DNA from 4 places in the Streptomyces sp. DSM 120436 genome. Region 2 is predicted to be linked to each of the others. Evidence: riboswitches for the same ligand, from Rfam matches in the RefSeq annotation. Region 2 holds a riboswitch; each other region holds the start of a gene.
The links. Region 2 has a riboswitch for cyclic di-AMP ahead of ACWH4W_RS18370 (M23 family metallopeptidase). Riboswitches for the same ligand answer to the same signal wherever they lie in the genome.
Positions count from the first base shown of each region.

Region 1: it holds a riboswitch for cyclic di-AMP, as region 2 does, so the genes downstream of both, ACWH4W_RS08775 (transglycosylase SLT domain-containing protein) here and ACWH4W_RS18370 (M23 family metallopeptidase) in region 2, are expected to answer to the same signal.
Region 3: it holds a riboswitch for cyclic di-AMP, as region 2 does, so the genes downstream of both, ACWH4W_RS03180 (transglycosylase family protein) here and ACWH4W_RS18370 (M23 family metallopeptidase) in region 2, are expected to answer to the same signal.
Region 4: it holds a riboswitch for cyclic di-AMP, as region 2 does, so the genes downstream of both, ACWH4W_RS05175 (M23 family metallopeptidase) here and ACWH4W_RS18370 (M23 family metallopeptidase) in region 2, are expected to answer to the same signal.

Region 1 covers NZ_JBSKBS010000001.1:1,907,687-1,910,884, reverse strand. Annotated here, with positions in the region: gene ACWH4W_RS08780 (polyprenyl synthetase family protein) at 1-955, opposite strand, end outside; cyclic di-AMP (ydaO/yuaA leader) riboswitch at 1,524-1,652, shown strand; gene ACWH4W_RS08775 (transglycosylase SLT domain-containing protein) at 1,656-2,129, shown strand; gene ACWH4W_RS08770 (HAD family hydrolase) at 2,093-2,965, opposite strand.
Region 2 covers NZ_JBSKBS010000001.1:4,140,576-4,143,773, forward strand. Annotated here, with positions in the region: gene ACWH4W_RS18360 (DUF6126 family protein) at 1-14, shown strand, start outside; gene ACWH4W_RS18365 (tyrosine-protein phosphatase) at 42-839, opposite strand; cyclic di-AMP (ydaO/yuaA leader) riboswitch at 1,384-1,548, shown strand; gene ACWH4W_RS18370 (M23 family metallopeptidase) at 1,553-2,497, shown strand; gene ACWH4W_RS18375 (SGNH/GDSL hydrolase family protein) at 2,723-3,198, shown strand, end outside.
Region 3 covers NZ_JBSKBS010000001.1:719,093-722,290, reverse strand. Annotated here, with positions in the region: gene ACWH4W_RS03185 (LysM peptidoglycan-binding domain-containing protein) at 87-1,049, shown strand; cyclic di-AMP (ydaO/yuaA leader) riboswitch at 1,269-1,437, shown strand; gene ACWH4W_RS03180 (transglycosylase family protein) at 1,442-2,152, shown strand; gene eno (phosphopyruvate hydratase) at 2,432-3,198, shown strand, end outside.
Region 4 covers NZ_JBSKBS010000001.1:1,140,020-1,143,217, reverse strand. Annotated here, with positions in the region: gene ACWH4W_RS05185 (dihydrofolate reductase family protein) at 1-952, shown strand, start outside; tRNA gene ACWH4W_RS05180 (tRNA-Met) at 1,016-1,089, shown strand; cyclic di-AMP (ydaO/yuaA leader) riboswitch at 1,408-1,565, shown strand; gene ACWH4W_RS05175 (M23 family metallopeptidase) at 1,578-2,597, shown strand; gene ACWH4W_RS05170 (PrsW family intramembrane metalloprotease) at 2,701-3,198, opposite strand, start outside.

The DNA of each region.
Region 1 (3,198 bases), 2.2 Mb from region 2:
GGCCGTCGGGCAGCGGGGCGAGCGCGGCGCGCGCCTCCTCGGCGTAGCGCACGGTGTCCCGGCGGGCCTGGCCCAGCGCGGGGTGGGCGCGCAGCAGCCGCAGCGCCTCGGCGTGCCGGGCGTCGTCGGTGAGGTCGGAGTCGAGCAGCTCGCACAGGGCGAGGTCCTCGGCGAGGCCCAGCCGGGCCGCCCGCTCGCGCAGCCGCAGCACGGGCAGGGTGGCGATGCCCTCGCGCAGGTCGGTGCCGGGGGTCTTGCCGGACTCGTAGGAGTCGGAGGCGATGTCCAGGACGTCGTCGGCGAGCTGGAAGGCGACGCCGAGCCGCTCGCCGTACTGGGTGAGGATGTCCACCACCGTCTCGTCGGCGCCGGACATCATCCCGCCGAACCGGCAGGAGACGGCGACCAGGGAGCCGGTCTTGCCGCCGAGCACGTCCAGGTAGTGGTCGACCGGGTCGCGGCCGTTCTGCGGGCCCGCGGTCTCCAGGATCTGGCCGGTGACCAGCCGCTCGAACGCCTCGGCCTGGACCCGCACCGCCTCCGGGCCGAGGTCGGCCAGGATGTGGGAGGCGCGGGCGAAGAGGAAGTCGCCGGTGAGCACGGCGACCGAGTTGCCCCAGCGGGCGTTCGCGCTCGCGACCCCGCGCCGCACCTCGGCCTCGTCCATCACGTCGTCGTGGTACAGCGTGGCCAGGTGGGTGAGTTCCACCACGACGGCCGACGGCACGATGCCGGGCGCGTAGGGGTCGCCGAACCGGGCGGAGAGCATCACGAGCAGCGGACGGAACCGTTTGCCGCCGGCCCGCACCAGGTGCTGGGCGGCCTCCGTGATGAAGGGCACCTCGCTCTTGGTGGCCTCGAGCAGCCCTTCCTCGACAGCCGTCAATCCGGCCTGGACATCGGCTTCCAGAGCCTGGTCCCGCACGCTCAGCCCGAACGGCCCGACGACGGTCACGAGGGGTCTCCTGTCTGCTGGTGTCTGCTGGCGGTTACACGGTTTGTCGATAGGTCGCTGCCACCACTCGAGTCAGCGTATCCGGTCATGTTTCGATCACCGCCAGGGCCCGGGGTCACAAGCAAGGCGATACGGGAGCAGAAGCGGAGTGTTTTTGATCGGGCAATGACAAGGGACATACCTCGACTTCCCGGACACGGCGGCCCGTGGACCATCCTGCCCCACCCGTGAGTCCGATTTGCCGCGATCGCCCCTCTAATTCACCTTGGCCGCAAATGCCCCCACGGTCGTCGCCCCGTGAAGTGAGTCACGCGCCCGCCGGCCGTCCGGTCACCCCCGCACACGCCCGTCATCCCGCTCCACGCAACGGAGTTGACCCTGAGCGACCGCAAAGGATCAAGCACCCTAAATCGCCCATCTCAAGATCAAACGGTGCTTTGTGTGATCGTCGCACTTGTTCCCGACATGCGCTCTCGCATACGTTCCGGGCCTGCCGGGTGGACGCCTAGTCCTGCCGCCACCCGCATCACACCCGACGACGAACTCACGCACGGCAGGAGCGGGGGACCCAGGTAAGCCGCCGTACCGGACACCGCGCCGGGACGGCTCGGGGTGAAGCCATGCCCGCAGGGGCACGGCCGGGCACTCTCCCGCCCGAACCCGACAGCTCACCTCGCAGGCGTAGGAGAGGAACCCAGACATGCCCGCTTCCGCTTCGTACCGCCGCCGCCTCGTCCGCTCCCTCGCCGTCGCCGGCACCGGCGTCGCCGTGGTCGCGATGCCGCTGTTCGGCGCCACCAGCGCCGCGGCCGCCCCCGCGGCCCAGGCCACCGCCGCCTCCACGACCGCGTACCCGGACAACCTCGACGGCTGGATCCGCGAGGCGATGGACGTCATGGCGCAGAACGGCATCCCCGGCTCCTACGACTCCATCCACCGCAACATCATGCGGGAGTCGTCCGGCAACCCGGCCGCCATCAACCTGTGGGACTCCAACGCCGCGAAGGGCACCCCGTCCAAGGGCCTGCTCCAGGTCATCGACCCGACCTTCCAGGCGTACCACGTGCCCGGCACCGCCTTCGACCCGTTCGACCCGGTCGCCAACATCGCCGCGGCCTGCAACTACGCCGCCGACCGCTACGGTTCGATCGACAACGTCTTCGGCGCGTACTGAGCCGACCTCTGACGGCCCACCCCGGCCGTCTGCCCGAACAGTCGCTCGAGGACGACGGCCACACCGTCGTCCTCGTTCGACAGGGTGACCTCGTCGGCCGCCGCCTTCAGCTCGGGGTGCGCGTTGGCCATGGCGACGCCGTGGCCCGCCCACCGGAACATGGGGACGTCGTTCGGCATGTCCCCGAAGGCGACCGTGTCCTCGGGGCGCAGCCCCAGGTGGTCGGCGGCCAGCGCCAGCCCGGTCGCCTTGGTGACCCCGCACGGCTGGAGCTCCACCGTGCCCGGCCCCGACATCGTGACCGTGGCCAGCGAACCGACCACGGACCGGGCCGCCGCCGCCAGCACGTCGTCCGACAACTCCGGGTGGCGCAGCAGCACCTTGCTGATCGGCCGCGCCCACAGGTCGTCGCGCCGCTCCACCCGCACCGACGGGAGCGTCGGGTGCGGCATCCGGTAGCCCGGCTCGATCAGCGTCAGCCCGTCGACCCCGTCCTGGTCGACCGCGGCGTACACCTCCCCCACCTCGGCCTCGATCTTGCCGAGCGCGGTCTCCGCCAGCTCCCGGTCCAGCCGGACCGACCACAGCATCCGGTGCGCGGCGGCGTCGTAGACCTGCGCGCCCTGTCCGCACACCGCGAGCCCCGTGCAGCCGAGGTCGTCGAGCAGCGACCGCACTCTGGGGGCCGGGCGGCCCGTCACCACGAGGTGCCGGGCACCGGCCCGCTCGGCCCGCGCGAGGGCGGCGAGGGAGCGGTCGGAGAGGGTGTCGTCACCGCGCAGCAGCGTCCCGTCCAGGTCGGTGGCGATGAGGAAACAATCGGTGGGTGCGGCCATGATCAGAGAATACGGACGAGAGGACCGTCCGATTCGCCGCGCCCGTATGCCCTCGCATTGGGTGCGTTTTGCCTTCTTACGCCGCCGGATCGCGACCGGTTGGGACCTCTTTCCCGTTTTGACCGGAACAGGGTGCGCTCCGGCGGACCCGGGCCCGGGAAGTCGTCCGCATACAAGAGCCCACCGGGGCGCGACCCCGTAACGTGTGGCACGGCCACGGACACGTGGCGCAC
Region 2 (3,198 bases):
CGCCGAAGAAGTAGCGGCCGGCCGGGCGACGGGAGCCGGCGTCAGTCGAGCAGGCGCTCGCGCAGCCGCTCCCGGAGGGCCGGCGTGAGACCGAGCCCCTGCTCCAGGTAGGCGTCCACGCCGCCCCAGGTCTCCTCGACGGTCTCGAAGGCCGCCGCCAGATACTCCTCGCGCGCGTCGAACAGCGGGCTGAGCAGCTCCATGACCTCGGGGGAGTAGGCGTCGGGGGAGCTGCCGCTGCGGCGCACCTTGTAGCGGCGGTGCTTGGCGTTGGACTTCAGGTAGTCCTCGACGATCGCGTCGCGCTCCACGCCCACGGCGAGCAGGGTGACCGCCACGGAGAGACCGGCGCGGTCCTTGCCGGCCGCGCAGTGCATCAGCGCGGGGACGCTGTCCTCGGCGAGCGCGCGCAGCACCTGGGAGTGCTCGGCGGTGCGCTCCTTGACGATCATGCGGTACGAGGTGATCATCCGGTCGGCGCCCTGGCCGTCGGCGAGGATCGCGCGGAGCTGGTCCAGGTCGCCGTCGCGCACCATCTTCCAGAACTCCGCGCCGTCGGCCGGGTCGCTCAGCGGCAGGTTGACGTTGCGCACGCCCGGCAGCTCCACGTCCGGCCCCTCCAGCTTCTGGTCGGCCGCGTTGCGGAAGTCGAACACGGTGTGCAGGCCGAGCGAGGAGAGGAAGACGGCGTCCTCCGCGGTGGCGTGGGCGAGGTGACCGCTGCGGAACAGCACACCGTGCCGCACCCGCCGGCCGTCCACCGTGGGCAGCCCGCCCACGTCGCGGAAGTTGCGCACCCCGGTCAGCTGGGGCTCGGTCGACGGGATCTCCTGCGTCACGGACGGCTCCTCCCACTCGGCGCCGTCGCCGCGGCTCGTCGACGGGCACCACTCGACGATACGACATACCTGCCTGGGGCAATGAGTTGTCCACAGGGTGACTGAGCGGGCCCCCGGTCGGCTGGTGACGTGCTGAGAAACGTCGCTTTTTATTCGATTTTGTGAGGCGTGTGACGGGTTGGTGTCACGGGAGACCGGAGGCTGCCATCGTGTCGGCTGCGGCGTCGGACTTCGGGTGATTGAGGCGTTCTGTCCGATTAGGCCGGTTAGGGGTAACTTGCTCCGATGGAGCGGGAATTGAGGATGGGGTGCGTGAGCATCGTCATACCGGTGACCGTGCGCTGTCGCCATGTCCACGTAATTCCCCTCCCTGGCAAGGGAATTCGCCCGTGTGCCGCTTCCGACATCAACGCACGGTGACGTCTTTTTCCCCTTTCGATCACGTAAAAAGCGGGTTCGCGGGAACCCGCGCTTGTTTCGCCCCGTCGGGGTCGCTTACGTTCCCAACCGATCCGGACGGACGCCTAATCCTGCCGCCGCCCGGAGCCCGCACACACTGACCCGACGTACGGCAGGAGCGGGGGACCCACAGGTACCACTGCCTGTTCCGGACCCCGGAAACAGGCTTGGGGTTAAGCCGCGCGGCAACGCGGCCGGACATCTCCAGTCCGCACCCGACAGCTCACCTCGTAGGCGCCGGAGAGGAATTCGTCATGCCCGCGAAGGGTAAGCACCGCCGTACCAAGGCTCAGCGTTTCACCCGCTCCATCGCCGTCGCCGGAACCGGTGGCGCCGCGCTCGCCCTGCCGTTCCTCGGCGCCACCGGCGCGCACGCCGCGACGCCGCAGTCGGCCCCCGAGAAGTCGGTCCAGTCGCTGTCCGTCACCGGCCAGCAGGCCAAGGCCGACAAGGGCGACGAGGCCCGCACGTACACCGTGAAGGCCGGCGACTACCTCGCCAAGATCGCCGAGGCGGAGCACGTCGACGGCGGCTGGAAGCAGCTCTACGCGGACAACCGCGAGGCCGTGGGTGACGACCCGTCGCTCATCCACCCGGGTCTGAAGCTCTCCGTCGACGGCAAGGCCGCCGCCAAGAGCACGCCCCGGCAGTCCACTTCGCCGCAGGCGCCGAAGTCCGCCGCTCCCAAGGCCGAGCAGCCCGCCGAGCAGCCTGCCGAGAAGCCCGCTCAGCAGCCCGCGCAGAAGTCGTCCGAGGAGTCCGCCTCCGACGGCGCCTCCACCCAGACCACCTCCGGCTACAGCTCGCCGGTGCCCGGCGGCGGCGTCGGCACCGCCTACAAGGTGGCCGGCAGCATGTGGTCCAGCGGCTACCACACCGGTGTCGACTTCAGCATCCCGACCGGCACCTCCCTGAAGGCCGTCGGCGCCGGCACCGTCGTCTCCGCCGGCTGGGGCGGCGCGTACGGCAACCAGGTCGTCATCAAGCTGAACGACGGCTACTACGCCCAGTACGCCCACCTGTCCTCGCTGTCCGTCTCGACGGGCCAGACGGTGAGCGCCGGCCAGCAGGTCGGTCTCTCCGGTGCGACCGGCAACGTGACCGGCCCGCACCTGCACTTCGAGATCCGCACCGGCCCGGACTACGGCTCGGACGTGGACCCGATCTCGTACCTCCGTTCCAAGGGCGTCTCCATCTGACCCCTCGCGGCACCCTTCCTGACACGCGCGCCGAAGGCCGGCCCCCGATCCACGGGGCCGGCCTTCGGCGTGTCCGGGCCCGGCCCGTACCTGTTCCGGGCTCGGTCAAACCCGGGAGTGGCTTATCTCACCGCCCGTCAACCCCTCCCTACGGTCGCGTAGGTCACATCGGAAGGTGAATCATGTGCGGCTGTGGCAGACGATTCGAAGAGTGACAAGGCAACAGTGATCGGGTCGTACGTGGCGGTGGGGGACAGCTTCACCGAGGGCGTCGGCGACCCCGGCCCCGACGGGGCGTTCGTCGGCTGGGCCGACCGGCTCGCCGTCCTGCTCGCCGACCGCAGGCCCGAGGGCGACTTCCAGTACGTCAATCTCGCGGTGCGCGGCAAGCTGCTGGACCAGATCGTGGCCGACCAGGTCCCGCGGGCCGTCGAACTCGCCCCCGACCTGGTCTCGTTCTGCGCGGGCGGCAACGACATCCTGCGTCCGGGCACCGACCCGGACGAGGTCGCCGAGCGCTTCGAGAAGGCCGTCGCCCGGCTCGCCGCGGCGGCCGGCACGGTCCTGGTGACCACCGGGTTCGACACCCGTGGCGTCCCGCTGCTCAAGCACCTGCGCGGCAAGATCGCCACGTACAACGGGCACGTGCGGGCCGTCGCCGACCGGTACGGCTGCCCGGTGCTCGACCTGTGGTCGCTGCG
Region 3 (3,198 bases), 3.4 Mb from region 2:
TGCCTATACGTTCACCCATCAAGTACGGCGCGCCGCAAGGTTTTGCTCACCGTGCCGGTCCTTGTCGCCGAGTGAAAGGCTTCCGCATGCTCTCCGGGAACGGCCGACACCGTCGCCCTCGCCAGGCTCCGGCTCTTCTCGTCGCGGCCGGGGTGACCGGCTCCGCCATCGCGATCCCCCTGCTCGGGGCGGGCGGCGCCAGTGCGGCGGACGGCGAGACCTGGGACCGGGTCGCGGAGTGCGAGAGCGGCGGCTCCTGGAGCCAGAACACCGGCAACGGCTACTACGGCGGCCTCCAGTTGACCCAGGACGACTGGGAGACCTACGGCGGTCTGGAGTTCGCGCCCAGCGCCGACCAGGCCAGCCGCAACCAGCAGATCACCGTCGCCGAGAGAATCCTCGCCGAGCAGGGGAGCGGCAAGTGGCGCGCCTGCGGCCTGCCCACGGGTCTGCAGCAGGACACCGCGTCCCCGAACGTCGACCCGGGCGTGGCGGACGACGCGACCCCGGACGGCTCCCGGGCCGCCGGCACCGCCACTCCGTCCGGTTCGCCCGAACCGGGCGATGCGTCCGCTTCCCCCTCTCCGTCCGCCGTGCCCGGTTCGTCCGGCGAGGAGAAGAGAGGGAAGGCGGAGGGGGTGGAGAAGGGTGACGCGAGCGCCCCGGCCTCCTCGTCCGCCTCCGCCACCCCCGAGCGTGACGAGTCGGACAAGTCGGGGCAGAGTACCGGCTCTTCGGTGGTCACCGAGTCCGAGTCCACCGGCCCGGGCCGCCACCGCGGCCCCAGCGCCCAGGAGGGCGAGCGCGCCGACGCCGCGACCCCGTCGGCCGGTCGGCACGCCTCGCGCTCCGCCGAGGCGTCGGCCGAGGCCGCCGACGGCCGCTACACCGTGCGGGCCGGGGACAGCCTGGTGTCCATCGCCGACTCCCTTGCCCTCGCCGGTGGATGGACGGCGCTCTACGTCGAGAACCAGCAGGTCATCGGTGACGACCCGAACCTGATCCTGCCAGGTCAGCGGCTTCTCGTGGACGCGGAGACCGGCGAGTAGCGGGCGTGGGGCGGCGCCCGAAGGCGCCTCCGCGCGGCGGCAGTTGACGGAGCGATTCGGGCTGAATGTCCGTAATAAGGGCTGTGAGAGATAGGTCTCAGAAGACCTGATCATCTTTGAAATTCCGTCGGGCCCGTGCTTACGGTCGTGACCGCTCGCCATCGCGGGCCCCGGCTGCCGCCACGCCGAATCCTGCCAGTGGCAGCACGGGAACAGTCGTCGCGTCATGCGCCGTAGGCAGGAGCGGGGGACCCAGGTAGGCGCCGGATCCGGACGGTTCACGTCCGGTACGGCTCGGGGTGAAGCCGCGTCCCGGGAGGGACGTGGCCGGGCAACTCAACCGGCCCGAACCCGACAGCTCACCTCGTAGGCGTCGGTGAGGGGATCCATCCATGCTGTTTTCCGGCAAGGGCAAGCACCGTCGTCCGTCCAAGGCCACTCGCGCCATCGCCATCGCCGGTGTCACCGGCGCCGCCGTCGCCGGTCCGCTGATGGCGGCCGGCAACGCCTCCGCCGCCACCGCGTCCGAGTGGGACGCCGTCGCCCAGTGCGAGTCCGGCGGCAACTGGTCCATCAACACCGGCAACGGCTACTACGGCGGCCTGCAGTTCTCCGCCTCCACCTGGGCCGGGTACGGCGGCACCCAGTACGCGGCCACCGCCGACCAGGCCACCAAGGCCCAGCAGATCGAGATCGCCGAGAAGGTCCTCGCGGGCCAGGGCAAGGGCGCCTGGCCGGTCTGCGGCACCGGCCTGTCCAACGCCGCCTACAACGGCTCCTCCGCCGAGGGCTCCTCCCAGGAGTCCGGCGCCACGGAGTCCCGCGAGAGCGAGCGGAAGGCCTCCCGCTCCGCCGAGCGCCCGGCCGCCCCGGCCGAGCAGAAGGCCGAGCAGAAGGCCGAGAAGAAGACCGTCACCACCCCGACCGGCGAGAAGGTCGAGAAGGGCGACGGCGAGTACAAGGTCGTCAAGGGCGACACCCTCAGCTCGATCGCCGCGGAGCACGACGTCAAGGGCGGCTGGGCGAAGCTGTTCGAGCTGAACGACGACATCGTCGAGGAAGCCGACCTCATCTACCCGGGCCAGCAGCTTCACCTGAAGTAAGGCCGGCCGCACGGTCCCGCCCCGTCCCCACGGGCCACCCGCCCCGGTGCGTTTCTTCCCCGTACGCACCGGGGCGGGGTCATGTCCGGACGCTCCGCGGTCACGGTTTCCGGTCACGGTTTCCCGAATCTGCTTTGTTCCGTTCGGAAACAATTTACTCTCGGTTCTGTCCATGAGGCGGGCGGCCGGATGGCCGATCGCCCGGAGCCGGTTAGGCTCGGACTCGCAGGGCCCCCGCGGCCCCGCTCAGCCGCGTCACATTCCAAGAAGGAGATGCTCGTGCCGTCCATCGACGTCGTCGTAGCCCGGGAAATCCTGGACTCCCGAGGCAACCCCACGGTCGAGGTCGAGGTCGGCCTCGACGACGGCAGCACGGGTCGTGCCGCCGTCCCGTCCGGCGCCTCCACCGGCGCCTTCGAGGCCGTCGAACTCCGTGACGGCGACGCCGGCCGTTACCTCGGCAAGGGCGTCGAGAAGGCCGTACTGGCCGTCATCGAGCAGATCGGCCCGGAGCTCGTCGGCTACGACGCCACCGAGCAGCGCCTGATCGACCAGGCGATGTTCGACCTGGACGCCACCGACAACAAGGGCTCGCTCGGCGCCAACGCCATCCTCGGCGTCTCGCTCGCCGTCGCCCACGCCGCCTCCGAGGCCAGCGACCTGCCGCTGTTCCGCTACCTGGGCGGCCCGAACGCGCACCTGCTGCCGGTGCCGATGATGAACATCCTGAACGGCGGCTCGCACGCCGACTCCAACGTGGACATCCAGGAGTTCATGATCGCTCCGATCGGTGCGGAGTCCTTCTCGGAGGCGCTGCGCTGGGGCGCCGAGGTCTACCACACCCTCAAGAAGGTGCTGAAGGCCAAGGGCCTGGCCACCGGCCTCGGCGACGAGGGCGGCTTCGCCCCGAACCTCGGCTCCAACCGCGAGGCCCTCGACCTCATCCTCGAGGCCATCCAGGAGGCCGGCTACACCCCCGGCGAGCAGATCGCCCTGGCCCTGGACGTGGCCGCCTCCGAGTTCTACAAGGACGGCGTCTACACCTT
Region 4 (3,198 bases), 3.0 Mb from region 2:
GCTGGTCAACTCGCCCGAGCGCCGCGCCGCCCGGGTCGCGGACGGCAGGCCGGAGTACCCGCTGAAGGTCATGGTGAGCGGCTCCGGCGACCTGGACCCGGCGGCGCGGTTCTGGCACACCGGCGGCGAGAAGGTCCTCTACACCACCGACGAGGGCGCCGGACGGGCCCGCGCCCTCGGTCTCGCCGCCGACGTCGTCCCGCTCGGCGACGGCCTGGACTGGCGGCGGCTGCTGGAGCACCTGCACGACGAGCGCGGGGTGCGGCGCCTGATGGTCGAGGGCGGCGGACGGATCCACACCCAGCTGATGACCCAGGGCCTCGCCGACGAGCTGCAGCTCGTCCTCGCCCCGCTGTTCGTCGGCGACCCGGACGCCCCCCGGCTGTTCGGCCCCGGCTCCTACCAGGGCGGTCGGCTGCGGCTGGTCGAGACCCGGCCCGTCGGCGACGTCGTCCTGATGCGCTACGAGCCCACCGCGCCCGGCACCGGCGCGCTGCCCTCCGCGGCCGACCGCCACTGGCTCGCCCTCGCCTGCGAGCTGGCCGCGCGGTGCCCGCCCTCCGAGACCGCGTTCAGCGTCGGCGCGGTCGTGGTCGCCGCCGACGGCACCGAGCTGGCGCGGGGGCACTCCCGCGAGGGCGGCGACCCCGTGGTGCACGCGGAGGAGGCCGCGCTCGCCAGGACCGACCCCACCGACCCGCGGCTGGCCGGCGCCACCGTCTACTCCAGCCTGGAACCGTGCGCCCGTCGCGCGTCCCGGCCGGCGCCCTGCGCGCGGCTGATCCTGGACGCCGGGGTGCGCCGGGTGGTCACGGCCTGGCGGGAGCCGGACACCTTCGTGGCGGACGCCGACGGCAGCGCGGTGCTGGCGGACGGCGGCGCCACGGTGCTGGTCCTGCCGGAGTACGAGCAGCGTGCGAAGGCGCCGAACGCGCATCTGCCGGGCGGCTGACCGGGCTGCCCGGGAAGGGGTGTGCGTCGGGCCCCGTGGATGCCGTACACTGGTGATTACCGACGCGGGGTGGAGCAGCTCGGTAGCTCGCTGGGCTCATAACCCAGAGGTCGCAGGTTCAAATCCTGTCCCCGCTACTGAAGGCCGAGGGCCGGAATCCAAAAGGGTTCCGGCCCTCGGTGTTTTCCGCATGCCGACGCCTTGGGTCGGCGCCTTTCTTCCCGCCTTTCACTCAGCGTGAGCGGAGTGCTTCGCAGCGCATAACAACTGACATACCGTCAGGTTCGGCCGGTCGTCCGACGCGCGGTCAACTCGCCCGTTTTCACCCGGTCATGACGCTTAAGTCCGCGCGGAAACCATGAACGATCAAGGGGAACGGCTTGGAATCCGGCCCCCGCGTCTATTAACGTTCGATAACGCAGCGCGGTCGTCCCAGCCGTCACAGAAGGCGGCTCCGTGCGCACGCGCCGAATCCCGCGAGGGAACCGGGGAACCACCACCATGGGGTGAATCGGGCGGATACCGCCGTGAGAACACGGCTCGTATACGCGCGTAGGAGACCTTCCTGCTCCGAACCCGTCAGCTAACCCGGTAGGCGAAGAAGGAAGGAAAGGAGCGCGCCCACGTGGCGTCCAACCCGCCTGCCCCCGAGGCCCCGTTCCACCCGAGCGACACCTTCGCCTACGGCGCCGACCGCGCCGACGAGGGTCCGTTCGAGGAGTGGAACCCCACCGCGGAGTCCGTGCGGCCCGTGCGCGGGCGGCACCGCGTCGCCAAGCAGCGCGGAGGCGGACTCGCGCGCAGCTCCACCGTCCTGGGCGTCGGCGTCATAGCCGCCGTCGGCGCCGGCGGCATGGCCAGCGCCCAGACCGGCAAGCCGCCCGTCTCCCTCACCATGCCCGACCTGCCCCACGTGGGTTCCCTCCTCTCCGACGAGGAAACCCCCAAGGGCTCGAGCACCCCCCTCAGCGACATCGGCATGACCACCGCCGACGCCGAGGAGGGCGCCGCCGGCGCCGGAGAGGCGCTGCGCGCCCGCATCATGGCCCAGGTCGAGCAGCAGCAGGGGCAGGCGCAGAGCAAGGCCCAGGCCGCCGCCCTCGCCGCCGCCGAGAAGGAGGCCGCCGAGGCCGCCGCCAAGGCGGAGAAGGAGGCCAAGGAGAAGGCCGAGGCCGCGAAGAAGGAGGCGGAGGAGGAGGCCGCGAAGAAGGCCGAGGCCGAGCGCCTCGCCGAGCTGGCCAAGCAGTACACCCTGCCGACCTCCTCGTACACCCTCACCTCGACGTTCGGTCAGGCCGGCGCCTACTGGTCCTCCGGCTACCACACGGGCCTCGACTTCGCCGCCCCCACCGGCACGCTGATCAAGGCGGTCCACACCGGCACGATCACCGCCGCTGGCTGGGACGGCTCGTACGGCTACAAGACCGTGCTCACCCTCGACGACGGCACCGAGATCTGGTACGCCCACCAGTCGTCGATCAATGTCAGCGTCGGTCAGAAGGTCACCACCGGCGACGTGATCGGCCGCGTCGGCGCGACCGGCAACGTCACCGGCGCCCACCTCCACTTCGAGGTCCACCCCGCCGGCTCCTCCGGCGGCGTCGACCCGGCCGCCTGGCTGGCCGGCAAGGGCCTCAGCGTCTGAACCACCCGGCGGCCGCGTCCCGGCCGCCGACGCCGCGAACGCCGGCAGCCCCGACGACGCCCCCCCGACGTCCGGGCTGCCGGTCCCGCATGTCCGGGGCTTCTCAGCGCCGGTAGGGGCGCTCCCCGTACGCGGGGTACGGATGGCCGTGGGGCGGCGGCTGCCCGTACGCCTGCCACGGCGCGGGGACGGGCCCGTACGCCCACGCCGCGCCGTACGGCGCCGGGGGCGCCGTGAGACGGGCCGCGTGCTCCAGCGCCGGGCGGGCCGCCGCGCGCCGGTGCCACAGCTCCAGCAGCAGTTCCCGCTCCCGGCTCACGAAATCCGGCCCCGCCTTCCCCGCGCGGCCCCGGTGCCGCAGGAACGCCAGCGAGGTCGCGTACGCCTCGTACTGGGCGACCGCGCGCGCCGCGGGCCCGCCCCCGTGCTCACGCGCGAACCTCCGGGCGAGGCGCCGGGCCCGCATCGAGCTCAGCGCGAACGGCTCCGCGGGACGCAGCCAGCCGGCGGCCACGTACGCGGGCAGCTCCGTGCGCACGGTCCGCAGCTCCCGCTGCCGCGTCCACACCACCAGCCAGGTCAGCAGCCCGAACGCGGGCAC